3 regions of the Neobacillus sp. NPDC097160 genome follow, and region 2 is predicted to be linked to each of the others. Evidence: riboswitches for the same ligand, from Rfam matches in the RefSeq annotation. Region 2 holds a riboswitch; each other region holds the start of a gene.
What was found. A riboswitch is a leader RNA that binds a small molecule or an ion and turns the genes downstream of it on or off. The one in region 2 is predicted to bind S-adenosylmethionine.

Region 1 (10,512 bases), on a different contig from region 2:
CCGGCTGCCGACTCCATATTCTCCGCCAGTCCAGCCTGTGTTCACTAAAAAGACATTGGCATTGTGTTCCAATATTTTTTCACCAAGCATTTCCGCATAACGGGTCGCAGGAAGCGGCAGGAATGGTGCACCAAAGCAGGTGGAGAAGGTGGCTTCAGGTGATGTTACACCACGCTCAGTTCCGGCAAGCTTTGACGTGTACCCACTTAAGAAATGGTACATGGCTTGTTCTTTCGTTAATTTTGAAATTGGAGGCAGCACACCAAACGCATCTGCAGTTAAAAATACAATCGTGTTTGGATGACCGGCAATGCTGGGCTGAATAATATTATCAATCGCTTCCATAGGGTAGGCCGCTCTCGTGTTCTCGGTCAATGTTCCATCATCATAATCAGGGATTCTTGATTCTTGATTTATTGTTACATTCTCAAGGACTGTTCCAAAGCGAATTGCGTCAAAGATTTGCGGTTCCTTTTCACGCGAAAGATTAATGCATTTGGCATAGCACCCACCTTCAACATTAAAGACCCCATTGGATGACCAGCCATGCTCATCATCACCAATCAACCGTCGATTAGGATCGGCTGATAAAGTGGTTTTCCCTGTTCCGGATAAACCGAAGAATAAGGCAACATCGCCTTCAAGACCGACATTCGCAGAACAATGCATTGAAAAAATATTATTTTCAGGCAGCAAATAATTCATGACTGAAAAAATGGACTTTTTCATTTCCCCAGCATACTCAGTGCCGCCGATTAAAACAATTTTCCGTTCAAACGAAATGATAATAAAGGTTTCCGAGTTCGTACCATCAACAGCAGGATTGGCTTTAAAATTGGGTGCAGAAATAACCGTAAATCCGCCATCATGTGAAAGTAACTCATCTTCAGATGGGCGAATGAATAACTGATGTACGAATAAATTATGCCACGCATATTCATTGACCACCTGGATGGGTAAGCGGGATTTTTTATCAGCTCCAGCAAAGCCTTTAAATACAAAAATTTCATTTTGTTGTTTTAAGTACTCAAGAACCTTATAATATAGGCTAGTGAACACCGCTTCAGAAATTGGCTGATTCGTCGGTCCCCAAGCAATTTTATCTTTCGTTGCCTCTTCCATCACAATAAATTTATCCTGCGGTGAACGACCTGTATATTTGCCAGTAGAGACGCGAACGGCTCCCGTTGCGGTTAACGTTCCTTCATTGCGGGTTAAGATTTTTTCGACTAATTGGGGAACGGATAATTGTAATTGAGCATTACTTTCTTGTAAAAGTTGATTTAATTCATTTGGAATATGAACAGAATTCATTTACGGAAACCTTCCTTTATTTTGGTTTTTATTATCATAATATTGATAAATAGTATAACACATTTAGAGAAATAGTCTACACTATTAAATGAATTTAGGTTACATTTTATACATTATTCAAATAATTTATAATCAGTCATGACAATAATTTAGATTATGAATAAATAATGAAATCTTCCTTCCTCTACTCCCTGAAAATTTCTTGAAAAACTTATTGACAGTACTCATCATTTTAGCGTATCATTCTGATTTGAACGGATACTCTCTTATCCCGAGCTGGTGGAGGGACAGGCCCAATGAAACCCAGCAACCTGCAATACGAAAAGAATGACCGCTTAACAGGTCCTTTTCAAATGCGAAGGTGCTAATCTGACGCAAGGCTTCAGCCTTGAACGATAAGAGTGAAAGGCCCGGAACAACCTTTCCTCATTATGGTAAGGTTTTTTGTTTTGTATAAGTCCTTTTATGAAAAGAGTTTCTAATAAAAATCCTTTGTTTATTTCATACTAAGGGAATGAGTACCGTATCAATTCACGAGGTTCGAGAAGTATTCCTGTAACCTTCATAAAACCTCGATGATCTCATATGATAGGAGGAATTCAGATGTCAACAAAACGTCGTTTGTTCACTTCTGAATCAGTAACTGAAGGTCATCCGGACAAGATCTGTGACCAAATTTCTGATTCCATTTTAGATGCCATTTTAGAAAAGGATGCAAATGCCCGTGTTGCTGCTGAAACATCGGTAACAACCGGATTAGTTCTAGTTGCCGGCGAAATCACGACTTCTACTTACGTGGATATTCCAAAGATTGTTCGTGAAACGGTTAAAGGTATTGGTTACGATCGTGCTAAATATGGCTTTGATTCCGAAACTTGCGCTGTGTTAACTTCCATTGGTGAACAAAGTCCTGACATTGCCATGGGTGTTGATCAGGCCCTTGAAGCACGTGAAGGATTAATGTCAGATGAAGAAATCGAAGCAATTGGAGCAGGTGACCAAGGCTTAATGTTTGGTTTTGCTTGTAATGAAACCAATGAGCTTATGCCTCTTCCAATTTCACTAGCACACAAGCTTGCTCGCAAATTAACAGAGGTGCGTAAAGATAAGGTTCTTGAGTACCTTCGTCCAGATGGGAAAACGCAAGTAACCGTTGAGTATGATGAAAATGACAAACCGGTTCGCATTGATACCATCGTTATCTCAACTCAACATAATCCGGAAGTAGGGTTAGAGCAAATTCAACGGAACTTGAAGGAATATGTCATCAATCCGGTTGTTCCACAAGAACTTATTGATGAAAATACAAAATATTTCATTAACCCAACAGGCCGTTTCGTTATTGGCGGGCCACAAGGGGATGCCGGTTTAACTGGCCGTAAAATTATTGTTGATACGTACGGTGGCTATGCTCGCCATGGCGGCGGTGCCTTCTCCGGTAAGGATCCTACAAAAGTTGACCGTTCTGCTGCCTATGCAGCACGTTATGTTGCTAAAAACATCGTTGCAGCTGGCCTTGCTGACAAAGTCGAAGTTCAGCTAGCCTATGCCATTGGTGTGGCACGCCCAGTTTCGATTTCTATTGATACGTTTGGCACTGGAAAGGTAAGTGAAGATGTTTTAGTTGATCTTGTAAGTGAAAACTTTGACCTTCGCCCAGCAGGAATCATTAATATGCTTGACCTTCGCCGCCCAATCTACAAGCAAACAGCTGCATACGGCCATTTTGGACGTACAGATGTTGACCTGCCTTGGGAGCGCACTGATAAAGCAGAGGCTTTACGCGGGCAAGCAAATTTATAAAATAGAAAAGCGAAAGCGCCTCGGCGCTGCAGCTAGGCAATAAAAGCAGTGGGAGTTGCATATTTAATGTAACTCCCGTTTTTATTTTTTCGTCTATTTTCTTGTTCAGTAAATGGTTAACTGGAATAAAATGTTTAAGTAGGCCAAAAGAAGTGAAAACTGAAGATACTTTAATTTCCTATTGTTCACAGTGCATTTTTTATAAAAAAAGTGGTAGTATTAGAGAGGTTTTATTTTTAATGGAGTAGGTGAGGTACATAATGTGTGGTTTTATCGGTTGTGTACACGACAAAACACAAAACTATAGTGACAAGCAAAAACAAGAATTTAAAAATATGAATGATATTATCACCCATCGCGGACCGGATGATGATGGCTTTTATTATGATGATCATATTCAATTTGGTTTTCGCCGCTTGAGTATTATTGATATTGAGAGCGGCCATCAGCCGTTAACGTATGAAAATGAACGCTACTGGATTATTTTTAACGGTGAGGTTTACAACTATGTTGAGCTACGTGAAGAACTTCTTAAAGAGGGCTTATCATTTGCGACGAGCTCCGATACAGAGGTCATTATCGCCCTTTATAGTCATTTAAAGGAAAAAGCGGTGGAAAAACTGCGTGGGATGTTTGCCTTTACCATTTGGGATAAGCAAGAACAGACGCTTTTCGGGGCACGCGACCCGTTTGGAATCAAACCGTTTTTCTATTTTGAAGACGGCGAAAGAACGTTCTTTGCTTCTGAGAAAAAGAGTATTCTGCTGGCATTAGAAAATGATGTTTTAAATTATGATTCCTTGCAGCACTATTTGACCTATCAATTTGTTCCTGAACCGAATACGTTGTCAGAGGGAATTCACAAGCTTGAGCCTGGTCATTATTTTACGAAGAAAATCGGCTCGGCTATGGAAATCAAACGATATTGGAAGGCACAATTTAAGCCGGTACAGAAATCTGAAGATGAATTTGTTAAAGAAATTCGCGACATCCTTTTTGATTCAGTTGAAAAACATATGCGCAGCGATGTTCCGGTTGGCTCCTTCCTTTCCGGTGGAATTGACTCTTCGATTATTGCGTCAATTGCCAAACAATATCACCCTGCCATTAAAACGTTCTCTGTTGGTTTTGATCACAATGGCTTTAGTGAAATTGATGTTGCCAAAGAAACTGCCGAAAAGCTTGGTGTGGAAAATATCAGTTACGTGATTTCACCAGAAGAATATATGACTGAAGTGCCAAAAATCATGTGGCATATGGATGACCCGCTTGCTGACCCAGCCTGCGTACCGCTTTATTTTGTTGCTCGTGAAGCCCGTAAACATGTAACTGTTGTTCTTTCAGGTGAAGGAGCCGATGAACTATTCGGCGGTTACAATATTTACCGTGAGCCGCAATCATTAGAGGTATTTAATAAAATCCCGCGAGTAGGAAAAGTGCTTTTAAAAGGGATTGCTGGCATGATGCCAGAAGGGATGAAGGGGAAAAGTTTTATTGAACGCGGCGTAACCCCGATGGAAGAGCGTTATATTGGGAATGCAAAAATGTTTTCAGAAGAAGAAAAGCGCGATCTTTTAAATGTTTATCATGAAGGATTGAATTATTTAGATGTAACAAACCCACTTTACAGGGAATCGAAGGGATACGACCCGGTTGACCGGATGCAATATATTGATATCCATACATGGATGCGCGGTGATATTTTACTTAAGGCAGATAGAGTCACAATGGCCCATTCGTTAGAACTACGAGTGCCATTCCTTGATAAGGCTGTGTTTGAGGTCGCATCGAAAATCCCGACTAGCTTGAAAACAGCAAATGGGACAACAAAGTATATTTTACGAAAAGCAGCAGAAGGAATTGTGCCTGCACATGTACTTGATCGGAAAAAGCTTGGTTTTCCAGTACCAATTCGTCACTGGTTAAAGAATGAAATGAACGATTGGGCGAAAACGATCATCCGTGAAAGTAACACAGATCATTTAATCAATAAAACATATGTCTTGAGATTGCTTGAAGACCATTGCCAAGGAAAAGCTGATAACAGCCGGAAAATATGGACCGTTCTTATGTTTATGGTGTGGCATCAAGTATATGTAGAGGATGTTTATTCTTTTCAACGGGATTATGCCTTACAAAAAGAATTGCAAACGTTGAAGCAATAAGAAAAGCGGAAGCGCCCTGGTCAGCGGCGTATGGCCTGGAGCGCTCCAACTGAGATAAAGGAAACACGGAGAGCCGGAGGCGATTCGATGTTGACTTATCGTAGGGCGGAGAGCGAAGGACACTAGCCGCTAGGGCGCTGGAGCTGGACAATTCTCAAAGTCGAAATTTATACTTACGTAACTTGTAATATGAAAGCACCCATCCGGTTGATGGGTGCTTTTCAAATTTTTATGACTGCAAAGACTTATAATATTGACCCTTCTCGGCATATTGTGTATAAATGCGTTCCATTTCTTTTTTATCCTCTGAAGTCAATTCTCTAATAACTTTAGCTGGTCTGCCAAATGCTAAAGTATTAGGGGGTATTTTTTTCCCTTGAGGTACAAGACTCCCTGCGCCAATAAATGCACCTTCACCGATTTCAGCATTATCAAGAATAATCGAGCCCATCCCGATTAATGCTCTTTTCCGGATAATACAGCTGTGAAGGATCACCTGGTGTCCAATCGAGACTTCATCTTCTAAAATTAGCGGGTTATTAGGGCTTTGGTGTAAGATAGAGTTATCTTGAATATTTACTTTATTGCCAATCTTCGTTGGTGCGACATCACCTCTTATACTTGAGTTAAACCAGACACTGGAATGTTCGCCAATTTCGACATCGCCAGTAATGGTTACATAATCGGCAATAAATGCGGTCTCAGCAATTAACGGATATTTATTTTTATAGGGGTAAATCATCGGGTTCGCTCCTTTTTGCATGATAGTACTATTTTATCGATGAATAAAGCGATTTTCAAAAAAATTCATCTTATTTACGAAAACAATTGCTTATTACTTTTTTCTAGGGGGATAAAATATGTGGAAGTGGGAAGCTGAAGGGGAAGCAAAGGCGGTAATCGTAATCGTTCATGGGGCAATGGAACACCATGGCAGATATGGCTGGCTGATTGAAATGTGGCGGTTATCCGGCTTTCATGTCATCATGGCCGACCTTCCAGGGCAAGGCATGACAACAAGATCCCGCCGCGGCCATATTGATTCCTTTGATGAATATATCATTGAGGTAAAGGATTGGGTTCAAGCTGCCTACCGCTATGAACTGCCGGTTTTTTTGGTAGGACATAGTATGGGGGGCTTGATTTCCATCCGCTTATTACAGGAAGAACGATTGAATATTGCAGGTGTGATTCTATCATCCCCCTGTTTAGGACTTGTTCATACTCCATCTAAATTCTTAGACACCATGTCACATCTTTTAAATATTGTTTATCCTTCCTTAAGGATGAATTCTGGATTAAGCGTCCAGATGGCAACAAGAAATGAGGACGTAAGGGAAGCCGATTCCAATGATACACTTTACGTGACAAAGATTTCTGTCAGATGGTATCGTGAACTTGCAGGTGCGATAAAACAGGCCTTTGTAAATCTTGAGAAAATACAGGATATCCCGATGCTTGTGATGCAAGGCGGGGATGATCAGATTGTGAATAAAGCAACGGTGAAAGAATGGTTCAATCATGTTCCATTATCGGAAAAAAGGTTTAAGGAATGGCCTAAATGCTATCATGAAATATTTAATGAACCGGAGCGTGAAGAGGTTTTCGAATACGCAAAGGATTTTGTTAACAGTCAATTAAAAGCAATAGGATACATTGTATAGAAAGGTTTGATCTAATCCATGATGCCAATCACCCTCATGTCCAGGGTCTATCGCAAAATACTTCCAGCAGTCCATCAAGAATTGGCTTATTGGAGAAGCCGTGCTGAAAAAATTCCGAACCTTGAGCTAAGAAATCAGGCGCTCGCCAGTATCGAGCACAAAACCTTTCACTGTGAAGGTGGAGCCATCCTTGCGCTTACGGCTGGCGAGCATTATAAAAAAGCAATTAAGTTTATCGTTGCCTATCAAACCATCAGCGACTACTTAGATAATCTGTGTGACCGGAGTACGTCCCTTGACCCCAATGATTTTGCTGCCCTGCATGAATCGATGTCAGATGCCCTTGTTCTCCATGCCGATGAGAAAAATTATTACCGCCTCCGTTCGGATCAGGATGACGATCAGTATTTGCATGATTTATCGGAAACCTGCCGCACCGTTCTAAGGGAGTTAGAGCATTATGATATCATAAAAGACTATCTTCTTGAGTTATGCCAGTACTATTGTGATTTACAAATCCACAAGCATGTCGTGAAGGAGGAACGGGTACCGCGACTGGAAAATTGGTTTCATCACTACCAAGACAGTCTGCCTGAAATGGAATGGTATGAATTCTCGGCCTGCTCCGGTTCCACACTGGGGATCTTTTGTTTAATCTCCTATGCGCTGCGTGAGGATTTTCAGGCGAGCGATGCTGAAAATATTCGGAACGGATATTTTCCCTATATTCAAGGATTACATATTCTTTTGGATTATTTTATTGACCAGGAAGAGGACATTGCGGGAGGCGACCTGAATTTCTGTTCCTACTATAAAAGCGAAGAAATTCTTTTCAATCGCTTAAAACATTTCGTGACGGAGGCTGACAGGCACACCGAATATCTTCCTCACAAAAAGTTCCATCAGCTTATTAATCGCGGTCTGTTAGGGATTTACCTTTCGGATGTAAAGGTTCGAAAACAGAAAAATGTCCGCAAATTAGCAAAAGGAATTATTAAATCCGGTGGCTGGATCAGTTATTTCTTTTATTTTAATGGACTTGCCTACCGTTCGTTTCAAAAATCAATACCTGCATTTGTAACAAGATTATTGGCAAAATAAAAAACCAGGCATGTCCTGGTTTTTATCGTTTTTCTATCGCAATGATAAACGGTGGGTTATTTTGTTGATTAATAAATTGATATTGCAGGACATGAGCCGTTTTTTGATCCAATTGTTGGCAGTATGAAAGGAGTGAATCCCTTTCTATCGCACCTTGTTCGTGCCCGTGGTATATCACAAGGACGATGATCCCCTCAGGTGCCATCATTATCAATAACTGTTCGATGGCGGCAATTGTCGTATCAGGAAGGGTTACTATCATTTTATCGCTGCCCGGCAGATAGCCTAGGTTAAATATCGCTCCTGTGATTTTACCATGATCATTAGTAGGAATCTTAGCTGCAAGCTTTTCATGGCCTTCATGGAAGAGGGTGACCCGCTCTAAAAGATGATGCTCTGCTAAGCGCTTCCCAGATGCCGCAATGGCTTCTTCTTGAACATCAAAGCCGTAGACTTTCCCGGTTTCCCCAACGAGCTCTGCTAAAAATGCGGTGTCATGTCCATTCCCGACAGTCGCGTCAACCACAACGTCACCTGGTCTAATCGCTTTATCGAGTAAATTTTTCGCAAATGGAAGTATACGCTCCATTTTCATCGGTTCAAAGTCCCTTGAAAAAACTTTCCCTGCCAGCTGTCTCTTCGCTTAAGTTCTGCATCAATGGCATTCAATACTTCCCACTTATTTACACTCCACATCGGTCCGACCATCAAGTCGATCGGGCCATCACCGGTGATGCGATGGACAATCATTTCCGGCGGTAAAATTTCCAATTGATCACATACTAAATTTACATAGTCCTCTTGATTAAGAAATTCAAGCATTCCCTTTTCATATTGTTTGACCATTGGCGTGCCTTTTAACAAGTGGAGCAAATGAATTTTAATTCCTTGTACGTCTAATTTAGCGACTTCACGCGCCGTTTCCATCATCATGTCATACGATTCAAGCGGCAATCCATTAATAATATGGGAGCATATACGAATCCCATGCTTTCTTAATTTGTTTACCCCTTCAACATAACATTGAAAATCATGCGCACGGTTGATCAGAAGTGCAGTGCGCTCGTGAACAGTTTGAAGCCCGAGCTCAACCCATAAATAGGTGCGCTCATTTAATTCCGCTAAATACTCGACAACATCATCTGGAAGGCAGTCCGGCCGGGTTGCAATTGACAAACCAACAACGCCATCCTGCTTGAGCACTGTTTCATACTTTTCACGAAGGATATCCACCGGTGCATGGGTATTTGTGAATGCTTGGAAGTAGGCCATGTATTTGCCGTCTTTCCATTTCGTGTGCATTTTTTCTTTAATCTCATTGAATTGTGTTTCCAGGGTTTCCACACGGTTCCCGGCAAAATCACCAGAACCGGCAGCACTGCAGAAAGTACAACCGCCATGTGCGACCGTACCGTCACGGTTCGGACAGTCAAAGCCGCCATCTAGTGCCACTTTAAACACCTTATGGCCAAATTGCTGGCGTAGGTGGTAATTCCATGTATGGTACCGTTTATCATCTGATGCATATAGAAAAGGTTTAATCTGAAGCATTCAGAAAACCTCCTTTTTAAAATAATGAACATAAAATCAATTTTATCATGAAGCGATAGCCTTATCCAAATGTAATTGTTTCAAGCATTTTTCCATCATTTATCCAACTGTTTGTGTAATAGGAAAAAGAGTTGAGAACACAATAAGAAGTGAAGCAGTTTGCTTCATAATGAGGGATTGTGCCCTAACATCAAGGAGGTTCTTAGATGGCTACTCGCGACTCAATGAACGATTTAATGCAGCAGGTTGAGGATGCAATTCGCTATGCCGAGGAACAATACAAACAAAGCAGCCTTCAAGAGCATTATAATGACGATAATTATACAAATGCGCTGCAACAGCTGGAGGAAACCTATCAGGATATTGCCAAAATGGCTCATAGTGCGAATTCGCAGCAGCGCGAACAACTCCATAGAATGAGACTGCAGCTTCAGCAGCTGCAGAATTCGATGATTTTAGAAGAGCAATAAAAGGAGGAGAAGCTTTTTGAAAAAGCGTTCAAAGCAGCAAAACCCTGAACAAACAACTAGAAATGGCATTAACAATCAAGATCTCGAACTGGGACAGGATGTTGATCTTGTAAAACAAGCAAAACAGAAATATGAAAAATCAGGCGGTCAGCCTGTAAAATCAAAAATGCATCAAGAATAATAATACTTATCAAATCCCTCAACATTTTCGTTGAGGGAATTTTTTTGATTATTTTTTACAAATTTTTTTATTTGAAAATCTGGCTGAAGTTAATCATAACAAGCCTCTCAAGACCCTATAGATCAATTTCTTAATAAAAACAATATGAAAATAGAAGAAAAATCTCGTTCACAGATTGGAAACAAGTGATGTTTTATATGTGATGTTGGTCACAGATGGAGATTTTTTTTCTGGTTTAAATAAGGTATGGAATAGAAAATTTC
Region 2 (10,512 bases):
TTTTACTCGAACCGAATGACCATCCTGCCGCCAAGGAGTCCCAGGCTTTTGATAATAATAAAATAATTTCCTCCTTTTCGATATATTAGAGGAATTATTGCCTTGATTATAGAAATGGAAACCTTAGGTATTGAACTATCGGGGGCGATTGTTGATGTTGAAGATTTTTAGTCTAATTCCTCGGTAAAACTGCGAAGGAATTAGCCTTTTTTTCTCTCAAAATCCTAAAGGTTTTATATCTTCATTTTTTTGATATTACTCCATTGCTGTTGTGTAATCCTTATTCAAACGGGCAGATTATTTTAGTAATTTCAGTAACTTTTAACATGCTGTCAATGATGAAATATTGAATATCAGGGCAGAGGAAACTATCTGAATGATAAAAGGTGGAAGAGTTATGTCAAATAACGTAAAACAGAGAAGAATAATTTTAGAATTAGCAGTTACTTTAGATGGTTTTATTGAAGGGAAAAATGGAGAAGTTGATTGGTGCATTATGGACCCTGATATGGGGTTCACTAATTTCTTAAATCAAATTGATACTATTTTATATGGTAGAAAAAGCTACGATTTATGGGGACAATTTATTCCAAAAACTGAAGACTCTGATACTGAAAAAGAAATTTGGAAATTGGTTCATTCTAAAAAGAAATATGTGTTTTCCAAAACACAAATAAAGACTGATAATCAAGCAATATTTATAAATGAAAATATTCTTGACGAAGTAATTAAATTGAAGAATAAGCCTGGTAAAGACATCTGGCTATATGGCGGAGCAAGTCTCATCACAACTTTTATAAATTTAGGGCTTGTTGATGAATTTAGATTATCTATTCACCCTGTTATTTTGGGGGAAGGTAAACCATTGTTTATTGATATAAAACAGAGGTTGAATTTAAAAATGGTTAATACAAGAACGTTCTCTTCTGGGGTTGTGCAACTAATCTATCATTGGAATGGTAATGAATAATATCATCCCATTCCAATGATAAATTGTAATAAATAGCAAAAGGTAATACTCGATACAAGTTTTCACTTATTATACTTATGGATAGAGTTAACCAATTACTACTTTGCTTAAGATGATAGGTGTTACAAGCACGGCATTAACAGACTGAATGTGAAGAAATGGACGATGGACGATACGTTACTGTCTCGTCATACGATAGGTGGGCAAAAAGAAAAACAAAAAGAAAAACAAAAACAACTACAACAACAACAACAAAAAGATTTTTCGTCAAAACGTGAGAACCATCTAGACATAGAGAATCCGTTACTGAAGGTATCTAAAATTATTTTTTAATTATTGATAGTGGAAGAACTTCATCGAACTGCGAGGTCAGACCCCCGAGATGCTAACGCTTTAGCATGCTGGGGGTCTGACTCTTTTTATGATTGTCATCAAATAGTCACATATTTATGAAAACCGCCTATCCTTTCTTTCCTTTTATCTCTATATCTTCTTTGAAGGGAATTTTAATAGAAGAAGGGATTTGGTTGAGGATGCCAAGGTATAGAATGGTGCGCACGGATTTTTGGAAGAATCCGGTTGTGATGGAGGAGATGAGCCCAGAGGATAAATATTTTTACGTTTATCTGCTGACGAATCCACAAACAACTCAAATTGGAATCTATAAAATTACGAAAAAACAAATGGCTTTTGATTTAGGCTATTCGATTGAGAGTGTTCATTCGTTAATGGAACGATTCACCCTGCACCACAAGTTGATACGTTACAATCCTGAAACAAGAGAACTCGCGATTAAAAACTGGGGGAAAGAGAACCTCCAAAAGGGCGGGAAACCGGTGATGGATTGTATATTTTCAGAGTTAAAGGAAGTGGAGGATCTCTCACTGATTCAATATGTTTCGGAAGCCATTGGAAAACAGGAAATTCGCAGCCTCTATCAATCTTTTTGTGAACAAGATGAGATGTGTTTGGGCAAGGAAGATCGCGATCAAGCTCAAAATGATACATATAAAACCGAATATGAAGAAATGGACGATACGTTACTGTCTCGTCATACGATAGGTGGGCAAAAAGAAAAACAAAAACAAAATAAAAAACAAAAACAACAACAACAACAAGAAGCCTTTAATCCAAATATAGAGAAAAATCAAGACATCGATCATCCATTACAGAACAATCAAAATGATGTGAAAGAAATTGTTGACTTTTGGGACGCGAATGGATTTGGTTTTTCGAACGTGAATGCGAAACAGCAGCTATTATCTTGGTTAGATGATTCTAGCTTTATACAGCCGAAAGATGTGATTTTAAAAGCGATGAATATTGCGTGTGCCAATAACAAGCGAAAGCTGAACTATATTGTCGGGATTCTGAAGAACTGGGAAAATGAATCCTTACTGACCGTAGAAGAAATTGATTCCTATCAGGAGAACCAAAAGTCTGTACCAAAGCCTAGACAAGCAACCGCCGGAAGAGATATTCCTAGCGGGTTTGAACTCGACCTAACAAGAGGTGAAGAGTGATGAGTATAGCTGAAAAAGTGTTCTTAGGTAGCTTGATGAAGGCCGAGTACTTACTCAAGGATACCGTAGTTCAACCTGAACAGCTAGAAAGTACACGACATAAAGAAATAATGCGAAGTATGGTTGAGTTAAAGCGAGCAGGTAAGCATATTGAATTGCTTCACTTAACCACCCTGCCAGACCTCGAATCATTAGGGGGAATGTCTTATCTTTCGGAACTGTTATCGTTTGCGGATCCCGAGAAGTTTGACAAAACGGAGAAGCTCATCCTTGACCTGTGGAAGGAACGGGAAAAGAGAAACATCTTAACGGTTGCAGCGATGAATGATTGGGAGATAGCGAAGGTCATTGCTGAGTTGGATAAAATTAATCAAATGAAAATGGAGGATCACACGTCCTTACAACAAGCGTTGTCCAATATCTATGAGGCACCCTGGGAAGATCAATTAACGTTGAAGAGTGTTACAACGGGTATCAAAAAGCTCGATGAGGTGACAGGAGGCTTTCAGGGCGGGGAAGTGACGATTCTAGCGGCAAGGCCATCGATGGGAAAAACTGATGTGATACTTAACCCTAATCCACTCAGGTCAATTCTACGGTGGGAATTCCCATTTACAAGTAACGGAAATATCGAAATCCCTCAAAACGATGGCAAAGGATTTTGATTGCCCCGTCATTTGTTTGGCGCAGCTCAATCGATCAGTAGAATCACGGGCCAATAAACGGCCGATGATGTCTGATATTCGGGAATCGGGCAGTGTGGAACAGGATGCCGATGTCATTTTGTTCCTGTACCGGGAAGCGTATTATGACAATGACTCCGAGGATCATTCCCTTGAAATCATTGTCTCGAAAAACCGAAATGGTCCAATTGGAACCATTGCAGTGAATTACAACGAGCATACAGGAACGATTGAGGATAAAAAGGAACAGAGTCTTACCATTGCATAATCCTTCATTCGCCAAATAAGGTTGAAGCCAACAAATGATAAAAAAATTGAATACGAGGTGCTAACTCATGATTGTGGAAGAACTTTACCAGGATAGTTTAATCTTTGAAGATACCTCATTGGCCCATTATCTCTACCATTTACTAGCGGAACGGAAAATTTCATTAGAAGACAATATTTCCAAAATAGACTTTGATCAAGCCGATCATCAGAAAGTAGCGGAATTGATTCAAAACAATGTATTAGCTTTTCATAAGATACGCATCTACTCACTGAAAAGGAGCCAGAAGGAATTTATCTTTATCTTTGCGTCCAGCGAGCAAGAAGCCATCCAATTCTATCGAAAAAACTTCCATCAAGCCCCATTGAACTGTCACGAATATCCGTTAGATTTCCAGCTTGCTAGAGGCAAAGGTGCCATTTTGTTTCGCGACATGAGGAAGGAATTTGTGAGTTTTCCGGCAATAGCGGGATGTTTTAAGAAACCATAGGGGCGGTTCTTGTGGTAGTTTTAACCCTCATAAAGAAACATGAGAATTCTCCTTAAGGAAATGGGCAGTTTTTTATATTGAAAGTGTAAAAATAGGGAGGAATGGGCCATGCGAAAAACAGTGGCGGGAGGGACTTTCATTGTTGCTGCAACACTATAAGCATACCATCCACAGGAAATCTTCGAAACAATTTAGTATGGCAGGTGATTATTGATGGGTAATGGGATAGATGAAATTTTCAAACAAAGGAAATTCACAAAGTTCATACGCTAATGGGGGCTGATAAGCAATCAGGATCTTTAGGGTAGACCCCCGATGTGCTAACGCTTTAGCACAATGGGAGTTCCTTTTTTTCTGAATTTTTGATTTTGTCTTCTTCAATTTGATCTGTGCTGATCCAAAAGAATGGAATTACCATCAGGATCTTCAATTATTAAATGTGCAGGCCCTTCACTTGATTCATCTGCTTCAGACAGAAGTTTTATTCCTTTTGCTTTAAGCTGCTTTTGTAGTTCTCGAATGTCCGTAAACGATTCGAGATTTTCGGCATTTTCATTCCATCCTGGATTAAAAGTAAGGATATTCTTTTCAAACATGCCTTGGAAAATCCCAATTACGCAGCTTTCATTCTTCATAATAAGCCAGTTTTGCTCAATGTTACCACCAAAGATTTGAAATCCTAGGTTTTCGTAAAATGATTTTGATTTATTAATGTCTTTTACATTTAAACTGATAGAAAACGCGCCAAGATTCATTGTTACTCCTCCTTGTTATTAGGTTTAAATAGTAAAAATCTTCGCATAAATTAAGTATAAATGAGTACTGTGGAATACACAATATTTACCAAACGCTTCCAGGTACATAGCTTTCCATTAAAATAAAACATAAAGAAGATAGAGATTTAATGGAATTCTGGGATTCAAGTTTTATTTGATAGTGAAAAAAGGATTCAGAGTTAGTTGGATAGATTTAGTTAAGTATCATTATTGATTTAAGGGATTTTTATACGGGACCTTAATTGTAGCAATTAATGGTCAAATCATCTTTTTTTGTAGAAAAGAAGGTGCCCTCAATTATGGGACACCCTCTGCTTCTCATTTATTCATTTATATTCCAAGAAAGCTGATAATTAAAAATGCACTTCATTTTATCTATATTCTTTGTGTGGTGGTAGATGATAGGTCTTTCCTGCGACCAATATTTTGCTGCCATAATCGAAAACAAGGTCTTGACTATAGTCGCCCTTGAGATACAGTGTTACTTCCGCGTTGTACGATGTAGCAGTGTAAACTACATGTTCATTTGTCAATTCACGCTTCCAGTTTTCATCAAAAATTGCTGATAATACATCACTACATGACGTGTTATCAAATCTAATCGTTTTAATAATCATCCATCTCCTTCTGGAAATTTTTATCATTCTATAGATGGTGCAGAAACCTTCTCGTTAGTCAATCCATATTTGGCCCCCCTTACATCTATCCCTGTTGTGAGTTTTTACTGTATTTATATGTATCCAGGGAAGGACATGCGATAGGTTTGTACCCGTTTTTCAATAAAATCAGAAAAGCAAATTAAAGATTTGGAGCATGAAGGTATATGTGACATTTAGGAGGGGAATGGATGTGTGCATGTAGGATACCCTGGAACGTGGTAATAAATTACAAAACTAACTCAGGGAAACGTTGGAGGATTTGAGGGTTATTTTGGATTGAAAATGATACCGGATGGGATCTTCAGTGTCTGACGCCCGATGTGCTAACGCTTTAGCACAATGGGGATCTACCCCTTTTTTATGATTACGATTGCATTTGTAAGCCTACTCGTAGCCATTCTGTGATTTAACCATAAAAAATAATCCACCCTTGAGTTTATCAGACCGGGTGGATTACTTTCTTCTTCATGCTATTTCCCTTGGAGGGAACAGTTCTTTAATGAATACAGGTACCTGAAACCCTAGTGGCGGTTCTTGTGGTCTGCGTTACCTCATTTAAAACCATGAGAACCGTCCCTGTGGCGCACTTTTATCTGTGCTGATCCAAAAGAATGGAATTACCATCAGGATCTTCAATTGTTAAATGTGCAGGTCCTTCACTTGATTCATCTGCTTCAGATAGAATTTTTATTCCTTTTGCTTTAAGCTGCTTTTGTAGTTCTCGAATGTCCGTAAATGATTCGAGATTTTCGGCATTTTCATTCCATCCTGGATTAAAAGTAAGGATGTTCTTTTCAAACATGGCTTGGAAAATCCCAATTACGCAGCTTTCATTCTTCATAATAAGCCAGTTTTGTGTAATGTTACCACCAAAGACTTAAAATCCTAGGTTTTCGTAAAATGCTTTTGATTTATTAATGTCTTTTACATTTAAACTGATAGAAAACGCGCCAAGATTCATTGTTACTCCTCCTTGTTATTAGGTTTAAATAGTAAAAATTCTCGCATAAATTAAGTATAAATGAGTACTGTGGAATATACACAATATTTACCAAACACGCCTATGCTTAAGGTCATTAATAATTTTCCCTGGGATGTATCATAATTTCCTAAAGAGTTAACTTCAGACTGAAACTGATTGGAGGATAAAATTTCCTTTATCGTGTTTATAAGTTGTTATTTAGAGTTTAGAAATATTTGATTGACAATTTGATAAATTTAAACTATTATCACTTTAGTTAATTAAAAAATTGAATGTACATTTTTCTTCTTATCCAGAGAGGTGGAGGGACTGGCCCTTTGAAGCCTCGGCAGCAGGTTCTTATGAATACTGTGCCAATTCCATCAAGCACATCGCTTGAAAGATGAGAAGAGGGTAATAAAACTCTCTTCTTAGGAAGAGAGTTTTTAATTTAAACATAAATCCAACTTAAATAATAGGAAAACTATAGAATTAGAATGGTAGAGGAGAGAATACAAATGAAATATGGTTTTTGGTTACCGATTTTTGGAGGCTGGTTACGTAATGTGGAGAATGAAAATATGCCGCCTACCTTTGATTATGCAAAGAAAGTAATACAATCTGCTGAAAAATGGGGATACTCGACTACCTTAATAGCTGAATTATATTTAAATGATATTAAAGGTCCGGAGCATGACTCTCTTGAAGCTTGGTCTACAGCAGCAGCCCTTGCAGCAGTGACAGAAAAAATTGAAATTATGACTGCGATTCGCCCTGGTTTTCATAATCCTGCTGTAGCGGCCAAAATGGCAGCAAATATTGATCAAATCAGTAATGGGCGTTTTACTCTTAACGTTGTTTCTGCTTGGTGGGCAGAAGAAGCACGTCAATATGGGGGTATTTTTACAGAACATGATGAGCGTTACGCTCGTACCGAAGAGTTTATTGATGTACTAAAAGGATTATGGACAGAAGAAACCTTCAATTATTCTGGTCAATTTTACGAATTAAAGGATGCGAAGCTTGCACCGAAACCTGTTCAAGGACCAAACCCGATTCTTTATGCAGGCGGTGAAAGTGAAAAAGGTAAGCAAACCATAGCAGAAAAATGTGATGCTTATGTTATGCACGGTGGTACAGTTGAAGAGATTGATCGAAAAATAACCGATATGAGGGCACGCCGTGAACAAACTGGCAGTGCGCCATTTAGTTCATTTGGTATGGCTGCTTATGTTATTTGCCGTGATACAGAAGAAGAGGCTCTGGCTGAGCTTGCAAAAATCACGACTGTGAAAGACACTAGCGGATATGCTGGCTTTAAAGATTTCACTACTAAATCACAATTAGAGCAACAAATCCAATTACAGGATTACTCTGTATCCAATCGCGGCCTACGACCGAACTTAGTAGGAACACCTGAGCAAATTGCAGATCGAATTTTACAATATGAAGAAGCTGGCTTAGACTTATTGTTATTGCAATTTTCACCTCAATTAGAGGAAATGGAACGCTTTGCAAAGCAGGTTATGCCATTAGTTGAACAAAAACGTAGTTTAATAAAGAACTAGAGAGGGGACATAATGATGAGCAAGGTATATGTGATACATGAAAATAGTGAGTGGACAGTCCATTTAACAAAAAGGTTAGCGGAATTTGGTGTTCCTTATGAAGAATGGCATTTGGACGAAGGAACGCTAGATTTATCAATAGAGCCACCAGAAGGAATCTTCTATAGCCGAATGAGTGCTTCTTCTCATACACGTGATCATCGTTTTGCAGCTGAATTTTCTGGGCAAGTATTGGCTTGGCTTGAAGCACATGGACGTACGGTGTTAAATGGAACGAGTGCTCTAAAGCTTGAGGTTAGTAAGGTTTTACAATATTTAGAGTTAAACAAGTATGGTGTTAAGACTCCAAAAACGATTGCAGCGGTTGGAAAACAAAACATTTTAAAGGCAGCCGAAGCATTTGAAGGACAGTCCTTTATTACGAAGCATAACCGTGCCGGTAAAGGCTTAGGTGTTCAATTATTCCATAGTATAGAAGTTCTAAAAGCTTATGTGGAAGGACCTACGTTCGAAGAACCGGTCGATGGAATTACCCTTATTCAAGAATACATTCAATCTCCTGAAAGCTACATAACCCGTTGCGAGTTTGTAGGAGGAAACTTTGTTTATGCCGTTAAGGTTGATACTTCGGAAGGATTTGAACTTTGCCCAGCGGACGCATGCCAAATTGGCGATTTATTCTGCCCGGTAGGAGAAAAAGTAGAAGAGAAGCCTAAGTTTCAAATCATTGAAGGTTTTGAGGACGAAATTTTAGAAAAATATAAAAAGGTACTTGCTGGTAATAAAATTCAAATTGCTGGAATCGAGTTCATCAAAAATGCTGAAGGTGAAATTTTTACTTACGATATTAATACAAACACGAACTATAATTCTGATGCAGAAGCAAAAGCTGGAAAATACGGAATGCTCGAAGTAGCTTTATTATTAAAGAATACATTAGAAGAAAAATACGCAACAACAGCAACGGCTTAATTTAGAGAAGTAACAAAAATTTCCTTAGAATTACCTGATAATAATGAATGGGATATTGAAAGTCTTCTTGATTTAATTAAAGAAGAAGAAAACCCCATAATGTTAAGCTTATACATTTTTCTGAATTAAATCTAAAAGGAGTATGATCGTCCAATAGGCGGTCATTTTTTATTGCACGAACGGTCAGGATAATTTAATTGGTATATTTAGTCTGTGTGATTTCATCTGAGTCTACATCATTAACGGGCGAAAACTGTGGGATAGGGTATTTAGTTATTTTAAGGTGTAAAAAGCTAAAGGGGAGATTAAAAAATATTGTTAGAATTAAATGTAATTGAAGGACTATTTTTAAATGAATATAAACATTAATATAAAATAAACATTTAGAATTTTAAAAACTGTAACTTTTTAATCATATTAACGTCTCTCTATTAACTAAATGGGAGGAACTAAAATGGGGTCCATAAAAGATCAACAATTTTTCAAGTGGTATGAAGACTATAGCGTATCAATTTTTAAATACATTTACGCTATCGTTCAAGAACCGCAAACTGCAGAGGATTTGATGCAGGAAACGTTTCTTAAGGTATATGAAAAGTATGGAAGCATTAATGATATACATAAGGTGAAAAATTATTTATTTAGATCAGCACATAATACAACGATGGATTTTTTTCGGAAAGAATCAAAGATTAAAAAGTTAGTAAAAGCATTAAAAAAAGAGAATGATAGCCATTTATCAACTGAAAAAATAGTAGAACTTAAAGAAGATGGCAGGATGATATTGAGAGCGTTGAAACGATTAAAGCCGTCTCAACGTGAGGTATTTGTGTTACGAAAAATCAAGAGGTTTTCTATAAAAGAGACTGCCGAAATACTAGAGTGGTCAGAAGCGAAAGTAAAAACAACTCTCCACAGAGCCACTAAAACCATCGGAAAATTCTTATTGATGGAGGATGAAGCTATTGAACTGCCGTCAATCGTTAGACTTTAAGGTTGAAAAGTTGGAAGAAGAAATCATTTGGGTAAATGAAAGAAAAGATATCGTTAAAAACCAATTGCGTGAAAAAATTAATAAAAAATCTAAGGGACGGCGGTCCGTCCTAAATTGGGAATGGCTCAAGGTTTCGACAGCATTAGTCGTCGTAAGTTTAATATGTTTTGTACTTGTCGGAAATATAGGCGATAGGAAAAGTGATGTTAAGGTAGTTCATCAGGCGGATTCTGTTTCATACATTTGGCATAACCTTGAAATTAAGTCAGTATTACCTCCGTCAGATGTAAAATGGGGAGAATTTGAAAACTTTCCTTTTATGATTAAATCTCATAAAAACTTTGGCCTGACGGAATCACAAAAAAGAGCTTCATTTAAAATAATGAGACCAACAATTGATTTGAAAATGCCGTTAGAGGTATCAAGGGGAGTTATCGTTTATCCCCCTTTTCTTACAGCAAAAGAATTCAAAGGTCCAATCACATATTGGGACATCTGGCATAGTGGTGATAAATGGGTTTATGTAAACCAATCTTTAGCTGAAAATAGCAGACAATTGCTTAGTGGAAAAGAGAAGAAAGTTATAGAGGAAATTCAATCTAATGCTAAATTTATTCCATTCAATAACAAGAATGTGATTGCAATACT
Region 3 (10,512 bases), on a different contig from region 2:
AAAACCGTGGTTTTCTATCTTCAAAAACTGGAATCTTCTTACGGATTTCCTTTACTAGCGCCACATCAATCTCGGTGGATAAGATTTCTTCCTTTTCCCCAGCCTCTGCAATCACTTCTCCCCAAGGATCAATTACCATCGAATGTCCGGCAAATTGATTATTCGGATCGCTACCAGATCGGTTGCAGGCAATCACATAACATTGATTTTCAATTGCCCTCGCGATTAAAAGAGCACGCCAATGCTCCAAGCGTAGTAAAGGCCATTCGGCAACAACGAATAATGCTTCCGCTCCTTCTGAAGTATGTGCACGAATCCACTCAGGAAAACGGATATCATAACAAATAACACCTGCAAACGACTGATCTTCAATCTGAAATAATCCTTTTTCAGCACCGGCTTGCAGATAGAGATGCTCATCCATTAGTTTAAAAAGATGTAGTTTACTATAGCGATGAGCAAGCTGGCCATCTTTTGTAACAATAAGCAGTGTGTTCATTACCCCGTTTTCTTCACGGTTTGCCACAGAGCCTCCTACAAAATGAACATGAAATTTCTTTGCCGCATTTTGGAGAAATTCAATCGTTTGCTTGGCATCTTTGTCGGCAATCTCATCAAGTCGTGTTAAGTCATAGCCTGTTGTCCACAGTTCTGGAAGGACAATGATATCAGGGTGCTCATTCATTGCTTTTTCAATTAACCTTTCAGCAGATTGATAGTTTTTTAAAGGGTCACCAAAGGAGATATCCATTTGTAGACAAGTAATTTTTAATTTCACAAATCTTCACCTCTTAAGAAATTTCGGAATTTTATCTTTACAAGCTGATATAAAAGTTATAACATTTATCACTAGAATTTCAAATGAATTTTGAAAACTAATAAAGCAGGTGAAATAGATGAAGCAATTTCCATCATCAGAACTTTTAAATAGTCTGCCAAAACAGTTTTTTGCAGGGCTTGTGAAGAAGGTTGGGGAATATATTGCCGAGGGACATGATGTGATTAATTTAGGTCAAGGTAACCCTGATCAGCCGACCCCATCACATATTGTTGCTAAGCTTCAAGAAGCGGCTGCAAATCCTCTGAATCACAAGTATTCTCCGTTTCAAGGACATCGATATTTAAAACAAGCTGCGGCGGATTTTTATTTTAAAGAATACGGGGTAACAATTGATCCGGATAAAGAAGTAGCCATTTTATTTGGCGGCAAAGCAGGACTAGTAGAAATACCCCAGTGCTTGTTAAATCCAGGTGACACCATTCTCGTACCCGACCCGGGTTACCCTGATTATTTGTCTGGAGTCGCACTGGCAAACGCGGAAATGGTAACAATGCCATTAAGAGAGCAAAATCATTTTTTGCCGGATTTTAATGAACTTTCTGCTGATATTCTTTCAAAGGCAAAATTAATGTTCCTCAATTATCCAAACAATCCGACAGGAGCTACGGCCACTTCAGAATTTTTTGCGGAAACAATAAAGCTGGCAAGTGTGAACAATATTTGTGTCGTTCATGATTTTGCCTATGGCGCAATCGGGTTTGATGGTGAAAAACCATTGAGCTTCCTGCAGGTTGAAGGAGCAAAAGAAGTTGGGATTGAAATATATACGTTATCGAAAACTTATAATATGGCAGGCTGGCGTGTCGGATTTGCCGTAGGAAATGAAAGTGTCATTACTGCTATTGAATTACTTCAGGATCATCTGTATGTAAGTTTATTTGGGGCGGTACAAGAGGCAGCGGCCGAAGCATTAACCGGCCCGCAGGATTGTGTTAAAGAGTTAAACCAGCTTTATGAACGGAGACGAAATGTATTAATCGATGGTCTTCGGTCGCTGGGATGGAATGTCACGGCACCGAAGGGTTCATTTTTTGCCTGGTTAAAGGTGCCGGATGGGATTACATCTGAGGAATTTGCCAATATTCTTCTGGATCAAGCACATATAATGGTTGCACCGGGGAATGGCTTTGGAGAGTTTGGCGAGGGCTATGTCCGAGTAGGTCTATTGTCATCTGAGGAGCGGTTAACGGAAGCTGTCAGAAGAATAAGTTGTTTAGAAATATTTAAAAAATAAGTTGACATTTTATTTTTTTCTTGGGATAATCTCAAATAAAGTTAAAAAACTTAAATAACTTAAAAAGTGAATAAATACGAATCGTTTTCTTATCAAGAGCAGGCGGAGGGAAAAGCCCGATGAAGCCCGGCAACCGACTTAAAACTTGTGTTTTAAGCACGGTGCTAATTCTTGCAGCATTATGTTGAAAGATGAGAAGATGTTAGTTTGTTATGCTAACCTCTTCTTTTTTGAAGAGGTTTTTTATGTTTTTTGAAAGGAAGATGAATGAAATGTCTGAATTAATTGCGACATATCTACTACATGATGAAAAGAATCCAGAAAAAAAAGCCGAGGAAATTGCACTTGGATTAACTGTTGGATCATGGACGAACTTGCCTGAATTAGAGCAAAGTCAATTGCGCAAGCATAAAGGCAGAGTCGTTTCCATCGAGGGGTTACCGTCTGCAAATGAGGATCAATCACTTATTAGGATTGCCTATCCAACCGTTAATTTTTCTAATGACCTGCCGGCTATCTTAACGACGGTTTTTGGAAAGCTTTCTTTGGATGGGAAAATAAAAATACTAGATTTGCAGTTTGATGATAAATTAAAGAGCTTGTTCCCAGGTCCAAGGTATGGGATTGAAGGGCTTCGCAACAAATTAAATGTTTACGACCGGCCGCTGTTAATGAGCATTTTTAAAGGAGTGCTGGGTAAAGACATTCATTTCTTATCGGAACAGCTAAAAGAGCAAGCTCTTGGTGGTGTTGATCTTGTGAAGGATGATGAAATTCTATTTGAAAATGAATTAACACCATTTGAAAAAAGAATTACTGCTGGAAAAGCCGTTTTGCAGGAGGTACAGGAACAGACTGGACACCGGACATTATACGCAGTAAACCTTACTGGACGGACATCTAAGCTTCGTGATAAAGCAAGAAAGGCAGCAGAACTCGGGGCAGACCTCCTGCTGTTTAATGTATTTTCGTATGGGTTAGATGTATTGCAGGAGCTAAGGGAAGATGGAGAAATTGACTTGCCGCTCATGGCCCACCCTGCGGTCAGTGGTGCATTAACCTCATCACCTGAATTCGGCTTTTCACATTCTTTGTTACTTGGTAAGCTTCTCCGTTATGCCGGGGCAGACTTGTCCTTATTCCCATCACCATATGGAACAGTAGCACTAGAGAAACATGCAGCCCTTTCCATAGCTGAAGAACTAACGATAGAAGATGTTTATAAAAAAGCTTTTCCTGTTCCATCAGCGGGAATACACCCTGGTCTTGTACCATTATTAATTGGTGATTTTGGCGTTGATTCTGTCATCAATGCCGGCGGCGGGGTACATGGACATCCGGGTGGTGCACGCGGCGGGGGTATTGCCTTTAGACAGGCGATTGAAACGAATCTCAATGGGAAGTTGCTGGTGGAAGGTGCGGAACAGTACCCTGAACTTAAACAGGCCTTACAGCTCTGGGGAAATGCCGAGGTGAGCGTCTAAATGACTAAACCAGTGATTTTCTGTGATTTTGATGGGACCGTGACAGAAAGTGATAATATCATCGCCATTATGAAAAAATTTGCCCCTCCAGAGTGGATACAGCTCAAGGATCAAATTCTTTCCCGCCAAATTTCTATCAATGAGGGAGTAGGCAAACTATTTTCTTTATTACCAAGTGATTTGAAGGAAGAAATTACATCGTTTGCAATTGAGAATGCCAAAATCCGACCAGGGTTCAAAGAGTTTGTTGAATTTGCACGTGTAAAAGGGATTCCACTCTATATTGTTAGTGGCGGTATTGACTTTTTTGTTCAGCCGATATTAGCGGAGTATGCACCGTTTGCAGGAATCTATTGTAATGAATCAGATTTTTCGGGTGAGACCATCAAGATTCTTTGGCCCAATCAATGTGACGCTTTATGTGAAAATGATTGCGGCTGCTGTAAGCCGAGCATTATTCGTCAACTAAACTACGGTGAAGACAGCTTCAAAATAGTAATTGGAGATTCTGTAACCGATCTTGAGGCCGCGAAGCATGCTGACTTTGTGCTGGCAAGGGATTTGCTTGAGGAAAAATGTGTGGAATGGGGTATTAACCATCAAGGTTTTCATACCTTCTTTGATTGTATCGAAGAAATTAATAAAAGAATTGAGGTGGGTGAGCCAACATGTTAACCGAAAGATGGACTGAATTAGCAGATGTTAAGGATGAGCTGGCAGAGCGCGACTGGTTTATGGGAACAAGCGGAAACCTTGCAATTAAAGTGAGTGACCAACCGCTTCAATTTCTAGTAACAGCTAGTGGCAAGGATAAGCGAAAGCGAACGGACGAAGACTTTTTACTTGTAGACGAATTTGGCCATGCTGCCTGCGAAACCTATTTAAAGCCTTCAGCCGAAACACTTCTTCATGTTGAAATTTACCGCAAGACGAATGCAGGCTGCAGCCTCCATGTCCATACAATTGATAATAACGTCATCTCTGAAGTTTATGGAGACAATGGTGAGGTAACATTTAAGGGGCAGGAACTAATTAAAGCCTTTGATAAGTGGGAAGAGGATGCTGTCTTAAAAATCCCGATTATTCGCAACTTTGCTCATATTCCGACACTTGCGAGTAAATTCTCTGAACATGTTTTAGGAGATACCGGTGCTGTTTTGATTAGAAACCATGGGATTACCGTATGGGGAAGGAACGCTTTTGAAGCAAAGAAAATTCTTGAAGCTTCAGAATTTCTATTCCGCTACCAGCTACGTTTATTAGAACATAAACCATATCAACTATTTAACGTAGTTTAATACTTAATTTATAAGGAGAGATTTACAATGGCTTATATTACATTCCAAAACAAAGATGAGCAAATTCACGAACAAGAGGCAGTAGCGAACTTCCTTGCAGCAGAGGAGGTTATTTATGAAAATTGGGATATTCGTAAGCTACCTGCGTCGCTGGTTGAAAAATATCTTTTGAGCGATGAGGAAAAGGCAGAAATTTTAACTACTTTTGCTGAAGAAATTACCGATATTTCTGCTAGACGAGGCTATCAAGCCCAAGATGTCATCTCTTTATCCGATCATACACCGAATCTTGACGTTCTGCTTACAAACTTTAAAAATGAGCACCATCACACAGATGATGAAGTCCGATTTATTGTGAGCGGCCACGGTGTATTTGTCATCCAAGGTAAAGATGGAGAGTTTTTCGACGTACATTTAAATCCAGGTGATTTGATATCAGTTCCTGAAAATACAAGACACTACTTTACTCTTGAAGATGACCGAAAAGTTGTCGCCGTAAGAATCTTTGTTACAACCGAAGGCTGGGTACCAATTTATGAAAAAGAAGAAGTGAAATGATAAGAAAAAAACTGGCTGGCAGATTCTGCTAGCCAGTTTTTTTCTTAAATTAATTTTGTCGTAATTACAAGAATGACCCTGTGGAATTTGTCGAAAAACAAAAGAAATAGAATGTTTTGTCTACTTTTGCGAAAGTGTTTACTTTTAATAAAATAGTTGTCATAATTCTTCAAGTAGTCTACTTTTTTGGCAGATTACAGTATGTAGAAACGGGTAGGAGGATAACATTGTACAAGTATAGTAATAAACAATTTGAAATGATTGAAGAGATAAAGGTCAAACGAGAACTAATGATCAATAGCGCTAATAGACTGGGTTTTACGAGTGATGAAACGATTAAATACAGCCAAGAACTAGATGAATTAATTAATATGTACCAAAGGACCATTGGGCAAACTTCAAGGCCAAATGAAGAAGTGAAATTTGCCTTTAAACAAATGATTATGATTTGGCCCAAAGTTCTGGTTTAATACCTGACACGTAGAAAGGATGAATAGCCCTGTTAAGGTTGCTATAATGAAGGCCTTCGATTTATGTATTCGTTATTGAATTAAAAATAAAGTGATAAGAAGGCCTTCCCTGTGTATTTCGTACACCATTCTCTATTGAATTAAACGATCCGCTTTCCCCTTGAGGGGGCCCACAATTAATCCTCAAAATCCTATCATCATTATCTACATTTTTTGACATAAGCTGTGATTTTTATCATTGTTTATATCTCAATATTTCATATAGTTATATTAGTACTAATTTTATTGAAAACTCACATCATGATTAACTACATATCTTACCACAACTAGTTATTACTTCAACTCCAATAGTTTTGTAGAAACCGCTTCATAGAACGTCTTAGTCTGTATGTATGTCCAATGATTCATTGTTTTAGTTAAAGCAAGTAAGAAAAAAATGAAAACAATCATTGTTTGGTACTATGCTTGTGTTGCGATTCATATATCGTTAATAAAAGCATTTTATATAACCAAAAAGAGCAAACGCTTTCATCAAACTTAGATTATATGGAGGAGGGAAAGTCCTACATGCACATTGTCGTATGTGTCAAACAAGTACCTGATACAAAAATTATTAAAATTAATCCAAAAACAAACACACTCGACCGCCGAAGTGCTCCAGCCATTTTGAATCCTTACGATGCCCATGCTGTGCAAGAGGCCGTTAAAATTAAGGAAAAAACGGGTGGTACGATTTCGGTACTATCAATGGGACCACCGCAAGCAACTGCTGTTATTAAAAAGAGTATTGAAATAGGTGCAGATAGAGGCTATTTAATTTCTGATCGTGCCTTCGCGGGTGCTGACACACTTGCAACTAGCTATGCCCTATCTAAAGCACTAGAAAGAATCAGCAAGGATCTCCCTGTAGATATGGTGATCTGTGGAAAACATGCCATCGATGGAGATACAGGGCAGGTTGGACCAGGTATCGCAAGAAGAATGGATATTCCACCTGTTACAAATGTAATAGAAGTAACGGAAGTTAATCAAAAGGAAAAAACGGTATTAATTAAACGGAAGTTAACAAGCGGTTATGAATTAATTCAGGCGGAATTGCCATGCTTGTTAACTGTTGAAAAGGAAATTAATGATATCGAATATTCACCAATGCCGAACATGATTAAAGCAGCCAGATATGAACCCATTATCTGGGCGGTAAGTGATCTTGAAAATGTAGAACGTACTCAGCTTGGATTAAAAGGTTCGCCAACAATTGTTGGTAAAATGTTTACACCTCCTAGACCTGAAGGTGGTAAAAGACTTGAGGGGTCTGCTGATGAGCAAGTTAGTAAACTCATGGAAGTCTTGATGGAGAAAAAGGACCTGTTAACATTACAGTCGTCTAAATAATAAAGATTATCTTTGTGCAGGGAGGGGTTTTCATGAATCTAGACGATTATCGTGGAGTCTGGGTATTCATCGAACAAAATGATACTAAAATCGAAGGCGTTTCACTGGAGTTGCTTGGCGCCGGTAGAAAGCTTGCTGATAAATTACAAGTTCCGTTAGCAGGATTTTTATTAGGAAACGGGATTAAATCATTAGCGGCACAAGTCATTTCTTATGGTGCTGATGAAGTGTATGTTATTGATCATCCTGTCTTGAATCATTACCGGACAGAGTCCTATATGCAGGGAGTGATGCTGCTGGCTCAAAAATATAAGCCGGAAATCATTCTATACGGCGCAACACCAAATGGGAAGGACTTAGCAAGTGCTGTTGCGACAGATTTAAGCACTGGATTAACCGCAGATACAACAATGCTCGATGTTGATGTAGATAATAGATTGCTAGAGGCCAGCAGGCCGGCATTTGGCGGCAATATCATGGCGACAATCCTCTGTAAGAAACATCGCCCGCAAATGGCAACAGTCAGACCAAAGGTCATGAAAGCATTAGAGCCTGACAGCGGCAGACTTGGAAAAATCTTTGCAGAGAAAATAGATCTAAAAGAAGAAGATATGCGCACAAAAGTGCTGCAAATTGTGAATGACGTAACAAAAAAGGCCAATTTGGCCGATGCCCATGTGATTGTTTGTGGAGGTAAAGGATTAGGGGACTTGCAAAATTTCCAGCTCATTCATGAACTAGCCGAAACAATTGGTGCCAGTGTCGGCGGTACCCGTGATGTCGTTGAAGCAGGCTGGCTCCCTCATGAGCAGCAAGTTGGTCAAACCGGGGAAACTGTTACACCTAAAATCTATTTTGCCATTGGCATATCAGGAGCGATTCAGCATGTAGTCGGCATGAAAAATTCCGAGTTCATCATCGCCATTAACAAGGACCCGAATGCGCCAATTTTTGATGTTGCAACATATGGAATTGTCGGAGACGCAATGGAAATCGTCCCTAAACTAATCGAGCAATTTAAGCAGCTAAGAACCGAAAAAGGCGGTGAAATAAGCTATGCCTGAAAAATTTGACGTGATCGTTGTTGGGGCAGGCCCTGCAGGCACATCTTGTGCCCTTACTTGTGCAAAGAATGGGCTTAATGTTTTGCTTATTGAAAGAGGGGAATACCCTGGGGCTAAGAACGTAATGGGTGGTGTCTTGTACCGCAAGCAAATGGAAGAGCTGATTCCTGAGTTTTGGAAAGAAGCACCGCTGGAGAGACCGGTAATTGAGCAGCGCTTTTGGATGATGGATAAAGAATCTGTCGTTTCCTTCGGCTATAAAGGTCTTGAATGGGCTGTAGAACCATATAATAATTTTACGGTATTACGAGCCCAGTTCGACCAATGGTTTGCGAATAAGGCTGTCGAAGCAGGAGCCCTGCTAATAAACGAAACAGTTGTTACAGAGTGTATTGTTGAAAACGGAAAGGTTGTTGGTGTTCGTACAGACCGTCCTGATGGTGAGGTCTATGCGGATGTTGTCGTGCTTGCTGACGGAGTTAACTCGCTGCTTTCTAAACAATTAGGCTTTCATAAAGAATTTCGTCCAGATGAAGTAGCTTTAACGGTAATGGAAGTTATTAATCTGCCAAAAGAAAAGATCAATGATCGCTTTAACTTAGAGGACAACCAAGGTTGTACAATCGAAATTTTCGGAGATTCCACAAAGGGGAACCTTGGGACAGCTTTTCTTTATACGAATAAAGACAGCTTAAATATCGGGGTAGGAACAACCCTCTCAAGTATGATTAAAGCAAAATTAAAGCCATATGAACTGCTAGACTACCTGAAAAATCATCCAATGGTCAAACCATTGATAGCTGGCGGGGAATCAGCAGAATATCTTGCCCACCTTATACCGGAAGGCGGTTACCGTTCCGTGCCAAGAGTGGCTGGTAATGGCGTTATCGTTGTAGGGGATGCTGCACAGCTTGTTAATGCAATCCATCGTGAAGGTTCGAACATGGCGATGCATTCAGGGCTATTAGCAGCAGAATCGATACTTGAGGCAAAAGCCAGAGGAGGCTTTACAGAGGCCAACTTAAATATTTACCGAGAGAAGCTTTATGATAGCTTTATCATCAAGGACTTAGAGAAATACAAAGATGCGGCACATACATTTGAAAAGTATCCTCAATACTTTAATGAGTATGTACCAATGATGAACAAGGCAATGAGTAAATTCTTCACAGTTGATGGCACGCCAAAACGTGAAAAGCAAAAACAAATCATGAAGAGTGTAACAGCTGAAAAAGGAACGCTTCGAGTATTGCAAGATATTTATCGTGCTTGGAAGGCGGTGAAATAATGTCAACGAAGAATATCGAGGAAAAACAGTACCTCCTCAGATTTAAGTGTGATACCAAATCCCATTTGACCATCCTTGACCATGATGTTTGCATGACTCAATGTCCCGATAAAATTTGTACAGTATTTTGCCCGGCTGAGGTTTATAAGTGGGAAGGGACACGCATGCAGGTAGGTTACGAAGGCTGTCATGAATGCGGCAGCTGCCGAATTGGTTGCCCATACCAGAACATTAAATGGGAATACCCTAAAGGCGGACATGGGATTGTGTTCCGACTTGCTTAATTCCTAAAATTTAAAAAGTGCTGTTTGCCATTTGTGCAAGCAGCATTTTTTTGGATAAGAAAGCAAAATGTCTACTTTGAGAATCAAGAAGCCATACGCTTTTATCACTATATGTAGGTTTTTTCACAAGTAAGGGTAAAAAGAAGGTGAAGCAGAAGATAAATATTTAGGGGTTTAGCTTATTTTCTCTAATAGGGCTGCTGAGGAAAGTTCATCTTTTTTACTTAATGCAACTAATGTAGTAGCAAGTGCTATTGCATCATCCATTAACCTCAAAGTTGCTGAACAATAATAAGGCTTTCTCCAATTGAAATCACCTTCACCATCAGCAGGGTATATACTCACTTTCCAATTATAGTATATGTTTGGCTGTGGGAGCTGTACCCCTTCAACGGCAATCAGCCAATGAGTGGAAGGTGAATCAGAGTAGAAGCTTTCAGATTCCTGCAGGGACATTCGGTCATTTAATCCAATCGGTATTAATGCCTTTTGATAAAAGTCATGGTAATTTGGGGTTTTCATCTATTTTTGACCTCCCTTATAAGTTCTAACTATATTATATGAGCCTTTCAACATTTTTTGTGTGATAATTGGTAAAA

Region 1: linked by a shared signal. The riboswitch ahead of metK (methionine adenosyltransferase) and the one ahead of ACIQXV_RS11230 (LLM class flavin-dependent oxidoreductase) in region 2 are both predicted to bind S-adenosylmethionine.
Region 3: linked by a shared signal. The riboswitch ahead of ACIQXV_RS22265 (2,3-diketo-5-methylthiopentyl-1-phosphate enolase) and the one ahead of ACIQXV_RS11230 (LLM class flavin-dependent oxidoreductase) in region 2 are both predicted to bind S-adenosylmethionine.

What each region holds. Positions count from the first base shown of each region.
Region 1 covers NZ_JBIWDU010000023.1:52,500-63,011, reverse strand. Annotated here, with positions in the region: gene pckA (phosphoenolpyruvate carboxykinase (ATP)) at 1-1,314, opposite strand, end outside; SAM riboswitch class I at 1,578-1,716, shown strand; gene metK (methionine adenosyltransferase) at 1,918-3,117, shown strand; gene asnB (asparagine synthase (glutamine-hydrolyzing)) at 3,378-5,282, shown strand; gene ACIQXV_RS25830 (gamma carbonic anhydrase) at 5,512-6,024, opposite strand; gene ACIQXV_RS25825 (alpha/beta hydrolase) at 6,143-6,946, shown strand; gene ACIQXV_RS25820 (tetraprenyl-beta-curcumene synthase family protein) at 6,965-8,047, shown strand; gene mnmM (tRNA 5-(aminomethyl)-2-thiouridylate-methyltransferase MnmM) at 8,070-8,642, opposite strand; gene mnmL (tRNA modification radical SAM protein MnmL/YtqA) at 8,639-9,598, opposite strand; gene ACIQXV_RS25805 (YtzC family protein) at 9,805-10,068, shown strand; gene ACIQXV_RS25800 (glycogen biosynthesis protein GlgD) at 10,085-10,249, shown strand.
Region 2 covers NZ_JBIWDU010000006.1:264,521-275,032, forward strand. Annotated here, with positions in the region: gene ACIQXV_RS11185 (dihydrofolate reductase family protein) at 398-970, shown strand; gene ACIQXV_RS11190 (hypothetical protein) at 1,136-1,303, shown strand; gene ACIQXV_RS11195 (DnaD domain protein) at 1,504-2,493, shown strand; gene ACIQXV_RS11200 (DnaB-like helicase C-terminal domain-containing protein) at 2,493-3,158, shown strand; gene ACIQXV_RS11205 (DnaB-like helicase C-terminal domain-containing protein) at 3,070-3,444, shown strand; gene ACIQXV_RS11210 (hypothetical protein) at 3,512-3,934, shown strand; gene ACIQXV_RS11215 (VOC family protein) at 4,312-4,689, opposite strand; gene ACIQXV_RS11220 (hypothetical protein) at 5,082-5,327, opposite strand; partial or broken gene ACIQXV_RS11225 (VOC family protein) at 5,959-6,330, opposite strand; SAM riboswitch class I at 6,637-6,740, shown strand; gene ACIQXV_RS11230 (LLM class flavin-dependent oxidoreductase) at 6,849-7,898, shown strand; gene ACIQXV_RS11235 (ATP-grasp domain-containing protein) at 7,914-8,870, shown strand; gene ACIQXV_RS11240 (RNA polymerase sigma factor) at 9,325-9,864, shown strand; gene ACIQXV_RS11245 (hypothetical protein) at 9,836-10,512, shown strand, end outside.
Region 3 covers NZ_JBIWDU010000017.1:95,856-106,367, forward strand. Annotated here, with positions in the region: gene ACIQXV_RS22255 (carbon-nitrogen family hydrolase) at 1-778, opposite strand, end outside; gene ACIQXV_RS22260 (pyridoxal phosphate-dependent aminotransferase) at 897-2,075, shown strand; SAM riboswitch class I at 2,162-2,273, shown strand; gene ACIQXV_RS22265 (2,3-diketo-5-methylthiopentyl-1-phosphate enolase) at 2,348-3,559, shown strand; gene ACIQXV_RS22270 (2-hydroxy-3-keto-5-methylthiopentenyl-1-phosphate phosphatase) at 3,560-4,234, shown strand; gene ACIQXV_RS22275 (methylthioribulose 1-phosphate dehydratase) at 4,228-4,857, shown strand; gene ACIQXV_RS22280 (1,2-dihydroxy-3-keto-5-methylthiopentene dioxygenase) at 4,885-5,415, shown strand; gene ACIQXV_RS22285 (Spo0E family sporulation regulatory protein-aspartic acid phosphatase) at 5,643-5,885, shown strand; gene ACIQXV_RS22290 (electron transfer flavoprotein subunit beta/FixA family protein) at 6,453-7,277, shown strand; gene ACIQXV_RS22295 (electron transfer flavoprotein subunit alpha/FixB family protein) at 7,310-8,341, shown strand; gene ACIQXV_RS22300 (FAD-dependent oxidoreductase) at 8,334-9,629, shown strand; gene ACIQXV_RS22305 (ferredoxin family protein) at 9,629-9,913, shown strand; gene ACIQXV_RS22310 (hypothetical protein) at 10,088-10,435, opposite strand.